2 regions of the Loigolactobacillus backii genome follow, and region 1 is predicted to be linked to the other one. Evidence: predicted binding sites of a transcription regulator. Region 1 holds the regulator's gene; the other holds the start of a gene.

Region 1 (7,645 bases):
AATACTAAAAAGGAAGTTCGAGATGTTAGTTTTAGCAATTGATACATCTAACCGCGCAATGAGTGTTGCACTTGTCCGCGACCAAACTGTTTTAGGTGAAACAACCATTAACGTTCGTAAGACGCACAGTGAAAGTTTAATGCCGGCAGTTGCCCAACTATTTAAGAGTACAAGTCTATTACCAGCGGCCGTTGATCGCTTTGTTGTTGCTCAGGGTCCTGGTTCCTATACTGGAATTCGAATTGCCGTGACTACGGCCAAAACGTTTGCTTGGACATTGCATAAAGAATTAGTCGGAATTTCTAGTTTAGCGGCTTTGGCAGCCAACGTGACAACTTCGGCCGGTTTAATTATTCCGGTCTTTAATGCTCGCCGGGATGCGGCCTTTACTGGGGCTTATCGGTGGCAGAATGGTGAATTAGTTTCAGTTTTGGCCGACCGTCACACACCGATGGCTAGTTGGCTTGCCGAATTGGCTACGCAAACGGCACCGTTGCAGTTTATTGGCGATGACGTTGAGTCGTTTCGGCCACAAATTACGGCTAAGTTAGGGCAACAAGCACAGTTTGTTAGTGGGATTGATAATTTACCACACGCTAGTAAATTGGCGTTACTTGGCCAAACTGCCCAACCAGTGGCGAATATTCATCGGTTTGCACCAAATTATTTACGGATTACCGAGGCAGAGGCGAATTGGTTGAAGCAGCATCCCACAAATGAGGGGCACGAACCGTATGTGGAAGAGATTTAAGGATTGGTACCAACATTCGAATACAAAGCCAACATTGAATTTTCTCGATCAGGCAGTGAACCTTGGTGGGCAAAATTTTAGCATGCGCCGAGCTCAACAAGATGATGTCGACGACTTGTTGGAAGTTGAACGGCAATGTTATGCTGGCACAACGCCTTGGGACCGGGCGGCTTTTTTAAGTGAGTTGAAAAAGACAACCCAGTCACTTTACGTTGTCCTTATTTTTGAGGGCGAAATTGTGGCCTTTATTGGTTGCTGGTTTACTAAAACTGAATCACACGTGACCAATATTGCTGTCGTACCTAAATTTCAAAATTTTGGGATTGGTCGTTTTTTGATGTTAAGTATGATCCAACGGGCGGCGGATCTTCCGTCTGCTAGGTTAACACTAGAAGTACGAGTTTCAAACGAGCCCGCTAAGCATTTATACCATCAGCTGGGTTTTTTGGATCAGAATATCAAACGTTCTTACTACGTTGTTAATCATGAAGATGCGTTGAATATGATGTTGCCTTTAGGCGAGGAGAATTAAGACTGTGGTGTTTTATTTTCCGACAAAGACGGACCTTGTGGCACACGCCGCGAAATTGAGTAAGGCCTGTTTTCAATTGTGTGAAGCAAGTTATCAATTTGGTTCACCGTGGAGTCAAACTAGTTTTCAAGAAAATATGCAAACCGATTATCAATTTTACGGTTTTTTAAAGTTGAATGGGCGGCTAGTGGGGTTTGTTAGTTACACAAAATTATTTGCGGAACTTGAGATCACGAACCTTGCTATTCACCGTGATTTTCAGCGACAAGGTTTGGCCTGGGCATTATGGCAGCGGCTATTAGCGCGGCAGACTGAAGCGTGCCGTTTTTTGTTGGAGGTTCGCGGAACAAATTTGGCGGCGCAGCAGTTATATCAAAAGTTGGGGTTTCAACTTTTGACGCAGCGAAAGGCGTATTACGCTAATCCAACTGAAGATGCGTTGGTTATGGAGAAGTACTGGCAAGGAAGGTAGGAGACAAGACGGTGACTGAAAAGAAACCAGAATTAATTTTAGCGTTTGAATCAAGTTGTGACGAAACCAGTGTGGCGGTGGTTGAAGATGGCGTCAAAATTCGTAGTAATGTGATCGCTTCACAGATTAACAGCCAAAAGCGTTTTGGCGGTGTGGTTCCGGAAGTTGCCAGTCGCCATCACGTTGAACAGGTGACCTTGTGTGCCGAAGAGGCAATGACGCAGGCTGGCGTAACCTACGGGGATTTAACAGCGGTTGCGGTCACTTACGGTCCAGGACTAGTTGGCGCACTGTTGATTGGCGTTTCTGCGGCCAAGGCAGTTGCCTTTGCCCATCAATTACCGTTGATTCCCGTTAACCACATGGCAGGTCATATCTATGCGGCTCGTTTAGTTAAGCCACTGGTTTATCCGCTGATGGCGTTATTAGTGTCAGGCGGCCATACGGAGTTAGTTTACATGCGTGGGGCTGGTGAGTTTGAAATCATTGGTGACACCAGAGATGATGCTGCTGGTGAGGCCTTTGACAAAGTCGGGCGGGTACTCAATTTGGCTTATCCTGCCGGCAAGAAGATTGACGATTTAAGTAAATTAGGGCAGGATACGTTTAACTTTCCTCGGGCAATGATTAAAGACGCTAACTATGATTTTAGTTTTAGTGGCTTGAAGAGTGCTTTTATCAATAAAGTGCACAATGCTGAGCAACGAGGTGAAAAACTATCGAAACCTGATTTGGCGGCTAGCTTTCAGGCTAGTGTGATTGATGTTTTGATCACGAAAACAATGCGAGTTTGTCAAGCCTATGGCGTTGGCCAACTGGTTTTGGCCGGTGGTGTTGCCGCTAATTCGGCTTTACGTAGTGCCTTAACCAGCGCAATCGACCAGGAAGATCCTAACTTGGATTTTGTGGTGCCACCGATTCGTTTGTGTAGCGATAACGGGGCAATGATTGGGGCTGCGGCTCACGTTATGATGGCGCGAGGTGCTCGTGCTGATTTAGATTTAAATGCCGATCCCAGTTTGTCCTTTGCCTACGCTGAAGAAGTGCTAAATTAAAAATAACGACCGCGATTGTGAAGCTTATCCTACTAGCATTTTGCTAGCTTGTGAATAAGCCACCAATAGTGGTCGTTATTTTTGTTGCTGCTTTTTTAAAGATTTTCTAGGGAATACTGGGAAAATACGATTTAGACTAAAAAACGCTAATCACCCGTTAATTCTTCCAAGGCCAAACTTTTTTCTTCCCAATCCGTTTCAACTTGATTTTGTTGTGCAGTGATTGTTTCCAATTGTTGCTGCAATTCAGTTAACTTAGTTGGGGCGGCCAAAACATCAGGTTGCGTCATTGCAACTTGAAGGTCATGACTTTGCTGGTCTAACGTTGTCATTTGTTGCTCCAGTGCCGCAACTTCGCGACTGAGTTTGCGTTCCTTTTTTTGTTGTTCCTTATTGAGCTGATAGTCCTGTTGAGCTGGTGCTGCTGCGTGGCTCACAACTTCAGTTGGGCCCGCATTGGCCATTTTTTCGGCCGTAATTGCCGCTTCCTCGGCCTTTTTATCCACGTAATAATCATAGTTACCAAGATAACGCTTCGTACCTTGGCGGGACAATTCCACCACGTTACTAGCGATGCGGTTCATAAAGTAGCGATCATGTGAAACAAATAAAATAGTCCCATCGTAATGAAGTAATGCCTTTTCTAGAACTTCCTTACTATCAATGTCCAAATGGTTAGTGGGTTCATCGAGAATCAAAAAGTTATTATGGTTCATTGCTAGTTTGACTAACATTAACTGAGCTTTTTCGCCACCAGAAAGGGCAGCAACTGATTTTTCAACATCCTTACCGGTAAAAAGAAAACTGCCCAGAATGCTGCGAATATTGACTTCAGGCATGGTTGAATGCTCATCCCAAATTTCGTTTAGAACGGTTTTATTACGGTGGAGGTTTTCCTGTTCCTGATCGTAATAGCCAATGTCAACGCCTGCACCTAGTTTTGCCTCACCGCGCAAAAACGGAATTTGTTTTAAGATACTTTTTAGCAGTGTTGATTTGCCAACACCATTCGGGCCGGTAATGGCAATTGCTTCATGACGTTTTAGGTGCAGGTCAATGGGGTCCGCCAAAACATGGGTGGCACTGTAACCGATAGCCGCGTTAATGACGTCTAATACTTGGTTACCAGAGGGCTTGTCCTCACTAAAACTAAAGCGGACGGTCTTATTGTCATTTTGCGGTTTTTCCAACCGGACAATTTTGTCTAACTGTTTCCGCCGACTTTGAGCCCGTTTAGTTGTTGAAGCCCGCACAATGTTTTTGTTAACGAAATCTTCGAGCTTGTTAATTTCTGCTTGTTGTTTTTCGTAAGCTTTCCACTCTTGTTCTTGGTAGGCAGCTTTTTCAGCACGGTACTTTGTGTAATTTCCTTTATAGTGGCGGGTGGTATGCTGACTCATGTCGTAGACCTCGTTGGCCACTTTATCAAGAAAGTACTGATCATGGGAAACAATTAACAGGGCACCTGAGTAGCCTTGTAAATAACCTTCTAGCCAAGTTAATGTATCAATGTCCAGATGGTTAGTTGGCTCATCTAAAATCAATAAATCGTGTTTTTCTAAAAGTAGCTTAGCCATGGCCAAACGTGATTTCTGACCACCAGATAACTCATTAATGGGGTGATCATAATAGTCTTCACCAAAGGCAAAGCCGTGTAAAACGGTACGAATTTCGGCCTGATAACCGTAGCCATTTTGGTCGCTAAAGTCGTGTTGCAACTGTTCATAAGATTTTAAGGTAGCTTGGTAAGCTTCCTCGTCGGCTAGTAGTTTGGGATCACCTAATTGTTGTTCTAAAGTGTGCATCCGTTTTTCCATTGCTTGAAGTTTAGCAAAAACGGTTAACATTTCAGCAAAAATCGTTTTGGTTGAGTCAAGGCCGGTATCCTGAGGTAGATAACCAATTGTGACGCCTTTACTTGTGATCACTTGGCCAACATCAGGGGGATTTTGCCCAACTAAGATCTTGAGCAATGTTGATTTGCCGATCCCATTACGGCCAACCAAGGCGACGCGCGCCTGTGATTGAATTTCCAGTTGAACGTGTTCAAACAAAACATCGGCCCCAAAGTGGCGGGCAACGTTTTGTGCTTGCAGTAAGATCAAAGTGGAATCCTTCCTTTCATTTCAGCAATTTATTCAATCTAGTTTACCATATAAGTGGGCGGGACAAAAGGTGGCCGACTTTTACAAAGGAAAAGCAGTACTAGTCATAAGAAAATTAAAGTTGCGGCTTTCACAGACAAAAGAACAAGTTTATGGTGGTTATTAAAGCGTTTTCATGTATTTTCGAGATCTGTTTAGGTTGATAAGTGATCCCTTTCCCAAATAAATTGGTGGTTATTTTAAACAGTCTAATTGCATTTCACAAGTAAATACGGTATTATAACCATTGTCTATTAAGATAAATTCACAAGCTAATTTAAGATGACTAATGGAGGATAAGCAATGGCTGAGGCAAAAATACCAAAGGCAACTGCCAAACGTTTACCGATTTACTATCGCTATTTGAACATTTTGTTCAACGCAGGCACAAACCGAGTTTCATCAACTGAACTTTCAGAAGCAGTACAAGTAGATAGTGCAACAATTCGTCGCGACTTTTCTTACTTTGGGGCGTTAGGAAAACGTGGTTACGGCTATGATGTCGAAGATCTACTCAATTTTTTCAAGAAGACCTTAAATCAAGATCGACTTACCAATGTTGCGTTAGTTGGGGTTGGTAATTTAGGGCACGCATTACTGAACTATAATTTTCAACAAACGAATAGTGTTCGAATCAGTGCAGCCTTCGATATTAATGAAGAGATTGCTAACACAATTCAAAGTGGTGTGCCAGTTTATCCAATGGTAGATATGAAGGAACAATTGCAGATTCAGCAAATCGATGTCGCAATCTTAACCGTGCCAATTAATCACGCGCAGGATGTTGCTGATGAGTTGGTTGCGGCTGGCGTAAAGGGAATCATGAACTTTACGCCAATTCGGCTTTCCGTTCCGGCAACTGTTCGGATCCAAAATGTTGATTTGGCCAACGAGTTACAAACGTTGATCTACTTTTTAGATCATTACGGTAATGAAGGTGGCACTAGCGACACTGCTAAATAAAATAGTTCAAAAAAACAACCAAGATTAGGACTTGGTTGTTTTTTTGCGCAAAATTTAATGAGGCTGGGACAAAAAGTCTTAGCCTCTTACTGTTTCCGAATATTGCTCTAGAACGTGCGCCAAAAGTCTGGATTTACGTGCCTAACTACAGCTAATCCAATAACCATAGTACTGTTATTGGATTAGCTTACGTTACGCAGTAAACCCAAAACCGACTTTTGTCACACTCCCATTAATTTAATTAAAGTAGCCTTAATCTGCGGATATTAACGATAGAGTAACATTAAGATTACAATGCCATTCATCACCATGTGGCTAATCATTGAAGTCGCAATCTTGCCCGTTCGCTGATAGAGGTAACAAAAGACTAGGCCAATGGCTGTGTAAGTTAGTAAATGGTTATCATTGTGAGCGATGGCAAAAAAGACACTGGAGATTAGAGCGGCGCCAAATTTACCAGTGAAGGGAGTAAGGTAGCCAAAAATGGTCCGCCGAAAAACTAGTTCTTCCATAATTGGTGCGGCAACGACGGCCATGATTAGGTAGTAAGGGTAGCTTCGAATAACGGTCAAGATAGCGCTGGTGTTGGCCGAGCTAGTCGTGGTGTGAAAGATAAGCTGATCTAAGTAGCTGGCGGCAAGTTGACCAATCAGAGCCAGAAAAGCACCAAGAATACCCCAGAGAATAATCTGGCTAGTTTTTGTTTGCGCTCCCTTTTCCATTTGCGTTGGTGCAAAAAATTTCTGGTAGATGATGATTAGAATAGCCGCACCCACCACGTAATCAATTGTTTGAAAAAGGTATAAAGCCGTTTTTAAACGAATAATTGAATTAACTAAAGCAGGTAATAAGAAAATAATCAAATAAACGCTAAGGGTACTGACAGCATTTTTTCGTGCGAGCATATAATCCTCCTTTAGAGCGTTGATTTTTGTACGTTAAAATATCTCTTTCTAGCTTAGCGGTTTTAATTAAATTTTTAAAGCTTTTTTGTGCTTAAGACTTGCATTCAAACTAGAACATGTTATTATAAATATTGTGATTAGCACTTAACTGCTAGGAGTGCTAAAGCTCATCAAATGATAAATGGAGGGATTAAACGTGTTAAAACCATTAGGCGATCGCGTCATTGTTTCAGTAGAAGATGAAGAAGAAAAAACAGTTGGTGGTATTGTGTTAGCTTCTAACGCAAAAGAAAAACCAACAACGGGTAAAGTAGTAGCAGCAGGCCCAGGTGCCACAAATCATCATGGTGACGTTGTTCCCTTGACAGTCAAGGTTGACGATAACGTTATGTTTGATAAGTATTCCGGTACCAATGTTTCTTACGACGGCGCCGACTATTTAGTTTTACATGAAAAGGATTTATTAGCAATTGTTGAATAACTTTGCTTAGCGTATTAGTAACTTAGTTAATACGGTTCCTTTAGAATTAAACACAAATATTAAAATTTGTAACTTCCAAAAAACTGCAAAAAATATAGTAGTGAACATAACAAAAACAGATTGTAAGTTCACACTAAATTCATTTATGAGGTGAAAATTAAAATGGCTAAAGAATTAAAATTCTCAGAAGACGCTCGTTCAGCAATGCTTCGTGGCGTTGATAAGTTAGCAGATACCGTTAAAACAACTCTTGGACCAAAAGGCCGGAACGTTGTTTTGGAAAAATCATATGGTTCACCTACAATCACTAACGATGGGGTTACGATTGCAAAGGACATCGAA
Region 2 (7,645 bases), 750 kb from region 1:
AGTAGCTAAGGCGTTTGCGGCCAAAGGTGGCCAAATTTTATTGGATACGCGCGTTGAGAATTTACTAAAAGATAAGGGTCAATTAACTGGTTTTGTTGCGGAGGGACAGCACGCAACAATTAACGTGAAGGCAACTTCTGTCGTCCTAGCTTCTGGTGGGTACGGTGCCAATACAGCGATGCGCAGTAGTAAGAGTAAGCAAATCGATTATTACGGGCCGATGACCTCTACCGGTGACGCATATCAGTTTATGAAATCAATGGATTTAAAGGCACACGATTTGGATTGGTACAAAGTCTACCCACATGGCTTGGAAGTCGAGCCTGGAATTGCTAAATTAACAACGTATGCTTCAAAAAAGGCAACGGATATGGGTGCAATTTACGTCAATAAAAATGGTAAACGGATTGTAAATGAATCTGACGTCTACGTTACGTTCCGCGACGCTATTTTGAAGCAACCAGATCAAATTGCCTTCTTAGTGATGGACGCACGTACTTGGCGGGAATTTTATAATTTATTGATTCTACACGATTTTACTGCTGAAGAAATTCAGGGTTATTTCAACAATAATGGTGCTAAAAGCCCAATTTTAGTAAAAGGAACATTGGAAAAGGCGGCCGAACTTGCCGGGATTGATGCGGACATGTTAGCATCAACCGTTAAAAAATATGATGGTTACGCTCAGGCCAAACAGGATCCTGAATTTGATCGTGATGCACAATATCTGCACGGCCTTGATGGTGACACGTATTATATTATTGAGCAACGTGCGCGGTTTGCCACAACCTTAGGCGGCTATATGGCACAAGCAACTGATATGGCCTTGGAAGATAGTCACGAACGGCCAGTTGCCCATTTATATGGTGCCGGGGAGGTAGTCGGCGGAGCTAACGGCCACGATTCAATGCCAAGCATGATGAATACGTGGGGGATTGCCTCAGGTTATGTTGCTGGCAGTAGCGCCAGTCAAGTTAAGTAAAAAACGGTTTAATTTTGAAATGAGCGATTGAAAGGTATTGAAATTGTTTTTTTAAACAACTGTTAATTATCATAGTAATCGAATCAGAAAAGCAATAAGAGGCTGGGACAAAAATCCTAGCCTCCTTTTGTCCCCCACTTTTCCTACGCTTAGTCAGGCACTAGAGACAAAGCGTTTGACTAAGCGTAGATTGTTTGAATTCTAGTATTTATTTACTGGGTAACAGATAGTTTTGAATTGCGGTACTATAACGGTGAATTAAAATTGGCTTATATTGCTTGGTACCGCGACCTAGTTTAACCTTCTGCCATAGAATTGCCGCGACTTTAAGTTTATTTGAATAATTAGCGGACTGTGGATCCTTACAAAAATCTTTGCCAAAATTATTCCATTGATAAGTACCTTCCTCGGCGTTATTAAAGCTTTTTTTGTGATTCTGGACATCTAAATAAAGGTTAATTAGATCGGCAACATCCGCAGTCACATCTTTTGTTCGTTGGACTTCACGGAGTTTAATTGCCATGACTTTTTTAAAGGAAAATTGAGCGGTGTGAAAATAATTAGAAAAAAATTGTCTTGCTTCATTATTTAATGAGAAACCTGAATCAAGCAGCCTAGTTTTGGGAGTAATTTCGCAAGCTTTTAACGATTTTTGTCTAGTGACTTTACGTGCTATTTTTATTTTACTCAGGGGGACACCATTTAAAAACGCCACTAGGTAGCTGGTCAATTCGGCCTTAGTACCAAATGTTGGCAGTTTATTTTGCCGGCAAATGGTCTGTAATTCTGTTTTGTACCAATAGTGTTCTAGAAATTCATGAGCCGACATGGTATTGGAAAATTTAGGATGTTCATTCATTGTTTAGGACGCACCTTTATTAGCTACTGGCTACAAGATTACCAAAAAATTAAAATAGTAGAAAAATCAAATCATAACTTAGACCATTAATAACCCAAGATTTCTAAATTAGCCGCTTTTTAGCGGTAAAATTTTTCTGGCAGTAGTTTTCGACAAAATTTTGAAAACGTGAAGAAGATGGTGGAGAAAAATGATTATTTTTTAAAACTAAGTAAATTTGGTGAGTGGCGCTACTTTCTTTAATGTGCACAATATGAACTAACGAGTGATCTAATTGTGGCAAATTCGGAACTAAAGCAATTCCGTAACCATACTGAACAAAGCCGATTATCGTGTGATCTTCCTCAATTTCGCAACGAATATTCGGTTTAACGTTCGCCGTTTTCAGCAAATTATCTAACAGGGATCGTAAGCCACTATTCTTAGAAAAATAAATTAGGGGGTAATTTTGAATTTCATTTAGAGAGACAGTGGTGCGGCTAGCCAGAGGATGATCGTTAGGAACCGCCAAAACAATCTCTTGCTGGACAATTGGGGTGAAAGTTAATTTATTGCGCAAGTTTTGATCGCCGATAGCGGCAACGTAGGAAGATAGAACAAAATCATATTGTTCATCCAACAGATCAGTTAATAACTGCACAGTATTGCCTTGTGCAAAAGAAAAAGTGATTTGTTGGTTGGCCTGATCCTTTTGAAATTCGGTTACTAATTCAGGAACTAAGCGTTGGCCAAGCGTATAGGTGAATCCTAAGTGGATGTGGCCTTCATTTACATTTAAAAGTTGACCAATCAGGGCTTGACCATGGTCTAATTCGGTTAGGCCTCGTTGAACAAATTCTAAATAAATCTTGCCAAAAGAAGTTAGCTTAATATTACGACCATCTTTTTCAAATAACGGCGCCCCTAATTCTTGTTCCAAATGACTGATGGCGTAACTTAATGAGGGTTGTGAAATATTTAGATTTTCGGCGGCTTTCGCCATGTATTGAGTGTGTGCTAATTCCCGGAAAAAGATTAAATGGCGTAAATTCATAATGATCACCTCTAAACTAAATAATAGATACATTCTATTATTTAATCAAATTAACATTATTTATTTCATCAATTGAAAGCACTATCATTATAAGTGAACTATGTAACAAGTAAATATTTGACTAAAGCTAGCTCAATATATTGTAAAATGAACTATGAAAGAGGGATTTTTATTATGGTAGAAAGACTTGATGGACACACTATTTTGATTGGATTAATGGCCTATCCCATTCGCCATTCAATGTCACCGACAATGCACAATAATGCTTTTGCAAAGTTAGGGTTAAATTACGCTTACCTTGCGTTTGACGTTACAAATAAAGAGTTACCAGGTGCGATTGATGCTATTCGGACATTAGGCATGCGTGGTTCAAATATTTCAATGCCAAACAAGCAAAAAGTTATTCCTCTATTGGATAAATTGGACCCTGCGGCAGAAATGGTGGGCGCGGTTAACACAATTGTTAACGATAATGGCGTTTTAACTGGCTACACAACTGACGGCACTGGTTTCATGCAGTCCTTAGATGATGAAAATTTGGATATTCGGGGTAAAAAAATGACCTTGGCCGGGGCTGGTGGCGCAGGTACGGCAATTGCAATTCAGGCAGCTCTTGATGGGGTTAAAGAAATTTCAATTTTTAATTTAAAAGATGCTCACTGGGAACAAGCGAAAAAGAACGTTGCGACCATTAATGCCCAAACTAAGTGTAAGGCAACTTTACACTCACTAGATGAACAAGATAAGTACCGTTCTGAAATTGCTGCTTCTGCTATTTATTGTGATGCAACTGGTGTTGGTATGAAACCACTACAAGATCAGAGTTTAATCACAGACCCTAGCTTTTTCCGACAGGATATGATCGTTTTTGATACAGTTTACGCGCCACGAGAAACTAAGTTAATGCAGATTGCAAAAAAGGCCGGAGTTAAACACGTGTTTAATGGTTTGGGTATGATGCTTGAGCAGGGCGCCCAAGCATTCAAACTTTGGACTGGCGAGGATATGCCGGTGGATTATATTCATGAACTGCTTTTTGCAGACGCCAGTAAATAGCATCAAGTGTAGTAAGTTTGATGAAGAATTGTTAGTTATCATCACTAGTCCTTAGTTTTGTTAGCAGTTTTCGCAGTTGTAGGTACGTTACCGGCATTTTCAGTGGGCCTATTTTATTCAGGTTAAGAAGGGAATTGATCTTCATTGACAGTTACAACGGTTAAATTAAAACAAGTGGTGTTGGGTAGTGGCCGACCAAAGATTGCCGTACCAATCACGGGTAAGGATCGATCAACTATTTTGGAACAAGCTAAAAAGATTGTTGCTGCTAGGCCGGATTTAATTGAATGGCGGCTGGATTATTATCAGGACATTCTTGATTTTGAAAATTACCGAGAAACGGCGATTCAATTAAATAAACTACTTGGTGAAATTCCACTGCTGACAACTTTCCGTACGCAAAAAGAAGGTGGTGAAATGCCACTTAGTACAGATAACTATGTTGCCGTTTATCAACAGATTATTAATAATCAGCTAACTGATGCACTAGATGTTGAGTTGTTTTTACCCTCAGAAATTGTTAGTGATTTAATTACTGCCGCACATGCTTCAAACATTGCGATTATTATGAGCAATCATGATTTTCAGCAAACACCGACTAAAACCGAAATTATCAGTCGGTTAACTCGGATGGCCAAATTGAAGGCCGACGTTGCCAAGATAGCCGTAATGCCGCAATCCGCCGCAGACGTTTCAGTACTGTTGACGGCAACAGAGGTGGCACATCGCCAATTAACAATTCCATTGATTACGATGGCAATGGGCGATCTTGGTAAAATTAGCCGAATTAGTGGGGAAGTATTTGGTTCGGCATTGACGTTTGGAACGGTTGGCGCCGCCTCTGCTCCAGGTCAAATTGAACTTGGAATGTTGCGCCAGAATTTAGCTGAATTAGCACTTAACTGATGATCAATGATTGTAAAATAGATAAAGTGCTATTTGTAGCGCGCACCATTAGATTAAAGTTTACCGGGTAATAATAGAATGAATATCAGTTTATATTAATGGAATTATTAATCCTTCTCATTAATGCAAATTTTATCTAGTTAACAGGCTTAAAAAGTACCATGGTTTTTACTTGGCAGAACATAATTTGTACAGAAAAAGCGGCTAGGACAAAGGTCCTAGCCGCTTTTTCTGGTTCTACAATATCTGTTGTTGGTAATAGATTTTCATCTATTACTGATGACAGATTTTTTATTTATGGCTAGAATAAAAAAGCGGACATTTCCTGTCCGTTCATCCAAGTCAACCACCACGAAGATTTTTCAGAAAGAAGGAAATGCCCTATGTGTCATGATACTACAAAATTATTATTAGGAATAGCTGACGAGAACCTAAAAATTACTGACGGTGAAACTGGAGAAGACGGGGTTATTCGCTTAACTGGCCACTTGGATTACACGCCGAAGGCTTGTCCCAAGTGCGGGATTATCAATGATCAAAAGATTATTAACTACGGCTGGCGCAATACCACTATCAGATTCTCGAAGGTTCTGAGCAACACCGTCATCTTAGCCTTAAAGCGCCGCTATTTCCACTGTAAAGAATGTCACGGCAACTTTCTTGCACAAACATTGGCAGTTCCGAAACACTGTACAATTTCAAACACCAGCCGCAAAGAATGCCTAGAGAAGCTCGGTGAACCGGTCTCTTTGAAGCACATTGCCAATGAAGTATCGGCATCAGATTCATTTGTGGGCCGCCAGTTAATGCGCGCTGAACGAGACTTTCAAACCAATTGGCACTATTTACCAGAGATCATCTTAATGGATGAGGTGAAGAGTACCAAGAGCGCTACTGGTGCCATGAGCTTTGAGTTCATGAATGGCGAAACCCATGAATTAATCGACTTACTCCCTTATCGAACCATCAATAAACTAGAGAAGTATTTTTACCGCTTCGATCAAGCTGCCCGAGAAAACGTCAAAATTATTGTGACTGATATGAATTATACCTACCCCAAGCTTGTGCAGACCGTGTTCCCCAATGCCATGGTGGTCATGGACAAGTTTCATATTATCAACGCCCTAAATCGGGCGTTTAACAAAACCAGAATCAAGGTGATGAAGAAGTTTACCCCGTCTTCTCGCGAATTTCACGCCCTTAAGCGCTACTGGAAGCTGTTGTTAGTACCAACTGAACAGCTTAACTTTGAACAATTCAAAAAGTGGACTAATTTTCCTTACTGGATGGCTGCCACCGATGTTGTCCATCAGCTGTTATCGTTGGATTCAGAACTAGAACAAACTTATCAAGTCTTAAACAGCGTCCGGTCAGCTGTCCAACATCAAGATTGGCATAACTACAATGCGGCATTTTGGAATAACAAAACGTATTCTGAAGAAATGAAGAACACGATTAAAACACTTGAAAGCCATCATGATGAGATTCGTAACACCTTTACCACACACTATTCAAATGGTCCTTTGGAAGGTTCTAATAATAAAATCAAGGCGATCAAACGAGCCAGTTTTGGCTATCGCAGCTTCTGGAGGTTTAGAACTCGAGTACTATACGTTTTCAAAATCAAAACAAAAAGAGCCCTAATCACGAAGTGATTAGAACTCGAAATATGGATTCACCAACAACAGTTGACGAAGAGCCCTTTTTCTGTACATTACTCTTGAACGTGCACCAATCCAATATCATAGTACGGTTATTAGATTAGCTTACATTACGCAGTGAACTCAACAATGATTTTTGTCCCACGCCCTTATTCCTAGTAGTGAGGGTGTTATAAGTTCTGACCACGATCAAAGAAATACTTTGAAGATAACAACGATTGTTTGAATAAATCACTTAATAATTCCTCAGTTTTATTTGTAATATTTCCTGCAGTATCATTATTAGCCTTTGTCAGATAGCCTGTGATTTTGTCATTTGATAGTTTAGCAGCATCAGCATCAATCTTTTTTAAACGCCCTAAAACATAACTTTGGCTTGTATCACGATAATCATTAACCTGGTTAATAAATTGATGATAGTGCGGTTCAACGACTACTTGCAACGCCTTGTACAGCCAATACGCACTATTTAGCGAAACTTTATTATCCGCAACTTGATAATTTTTAGGGGTATCGGTGACATTTGTATAAAATGGAACAAACGGGCTATAGCAGTAGAAACCTAGATTAATCCATTGTACTGCGGCCAGTTGCTCGGCCACATGATTACGGATTTGAAGTATGCAGGAACAGTGATTACGATCTAACGCAACTGAACGGAATTTTTTCTGTTCATCTTTTGTTCCAGAGGCATAGGTATCAAAGGGATCATAAGGGGTGCCATTATAATGTGAAGACAAAAAGAATTCGACATCTTCAACTGCAATTTTACGATTTGCTCTTTGAATAAAAGGAATATCTTGACTAGTTGGTTCTTGCTCCAAGTCTGGTGTAAATAATTTCTGGCCATACCATGAGCGGGGCGTGTTATAGTACGCATCTGCCTCATCCTTTGTCCCAAATATATTTCTAAAATTAAAGGTTTGTGGATTTGGATTTAAATGATTCACTTCGACAAAGGTTTGGATATTGCTTGAGGTCATAAAAAAGTCTGGATTGTTAAAATCGATTTCTTCGATACACATAATATTTGGTGCAACAGCGTACGCATCGTCTGGAATACGTTGGGCAACCCATTGATGGCCACCACCCGTTTCGAAGTACCAAATCTCATTTTTATCATTAAAAGCAATACCGTTAGTCTCCCC

Evidence for each region. Region 1 encodes Rex, which represses fermentation and respiration genes when NADH is low (regulators of the CRP and FNR family bind a similar motif). Its sites were predicted from a motif close to TTGTGAANTANTTCACAA; they were not measured.
Region 2: AYR53_RS03745 (shikimate dehydrogenase) is a predicted target of Rex. The motif match lies at 2,966-2,983, and genes of this name have one in related genera.

What each region holds. Positions count from the first base shown of each region.
Region 1 is NZ_CP014873.1:1,638,878-1,646,522, forward strand. Features, by position in the region: gene tsaB (tRNA (adenosine(37)-N6)-threonylcarbamoyltransferase complex dimerization subunit type 1 TsaB) at 23-751, shown strand; gene rimI (ribosomal protein S18-alanine N-acetyltransferase) at 735-1,283, shown strand; gene rimI (ribosomal protein S18-alanine N-acetyltransferase) at 1,288-1,755, shown strand; gene tsaD (tRNA (adenosine(37)-N6)-threonylcarbamoyltransferase complex transferase subunit TsaD) at 1,767-2,810, shown strand; gene AYR53_RS07285 (ABC-F family ATP-binding cassette domain-containing protein) at 2,957-4,915, opposite strand; gene AYR53_RS07290 (redox-sensing transcriptional repressor Rex) at 5,258-5,917, shown strand; gene AYR53_RS07295 (CPBP family intramembrane glutamic endopeptidase) at 6,184-6,822, opposite strand; gene groES (co-chaperone GroES) at 7,019-7,303, shown strand; gene groL (chaperonin GroEL) at 7,466-7,645, shown strand, end outside.
Region 2 is NZ_CP014873.1:887,311-894,955, forward strand. Features, by position in the region: partial or broken gene AYR53_RS03730 (FAD-dependent oxidoreductase) at 1-982, shown strand, start outside; gene AYR53_RS03735 (SAP domain-containing protein) at 1,191-1,841, opposite strand; gene AYR53_RS03740 (LysR family transcriptional regulator) at 1,945-2,874, opposite strand; gene AYR53_RS03745 (shikimate dehydrogenase) at 3,049-3,930, shown strand; gene aroD (type I 3-dehydroquinate dehydratase) at 4,075-4,836, shown strand; gene AYR53_RS03755 (ISL3 family transposase) at 5,220-6,491, shown strand; gene AYR53_RS03760 (C69 family dipeptidase) at 6,668-7,645, opposite strand, start outside.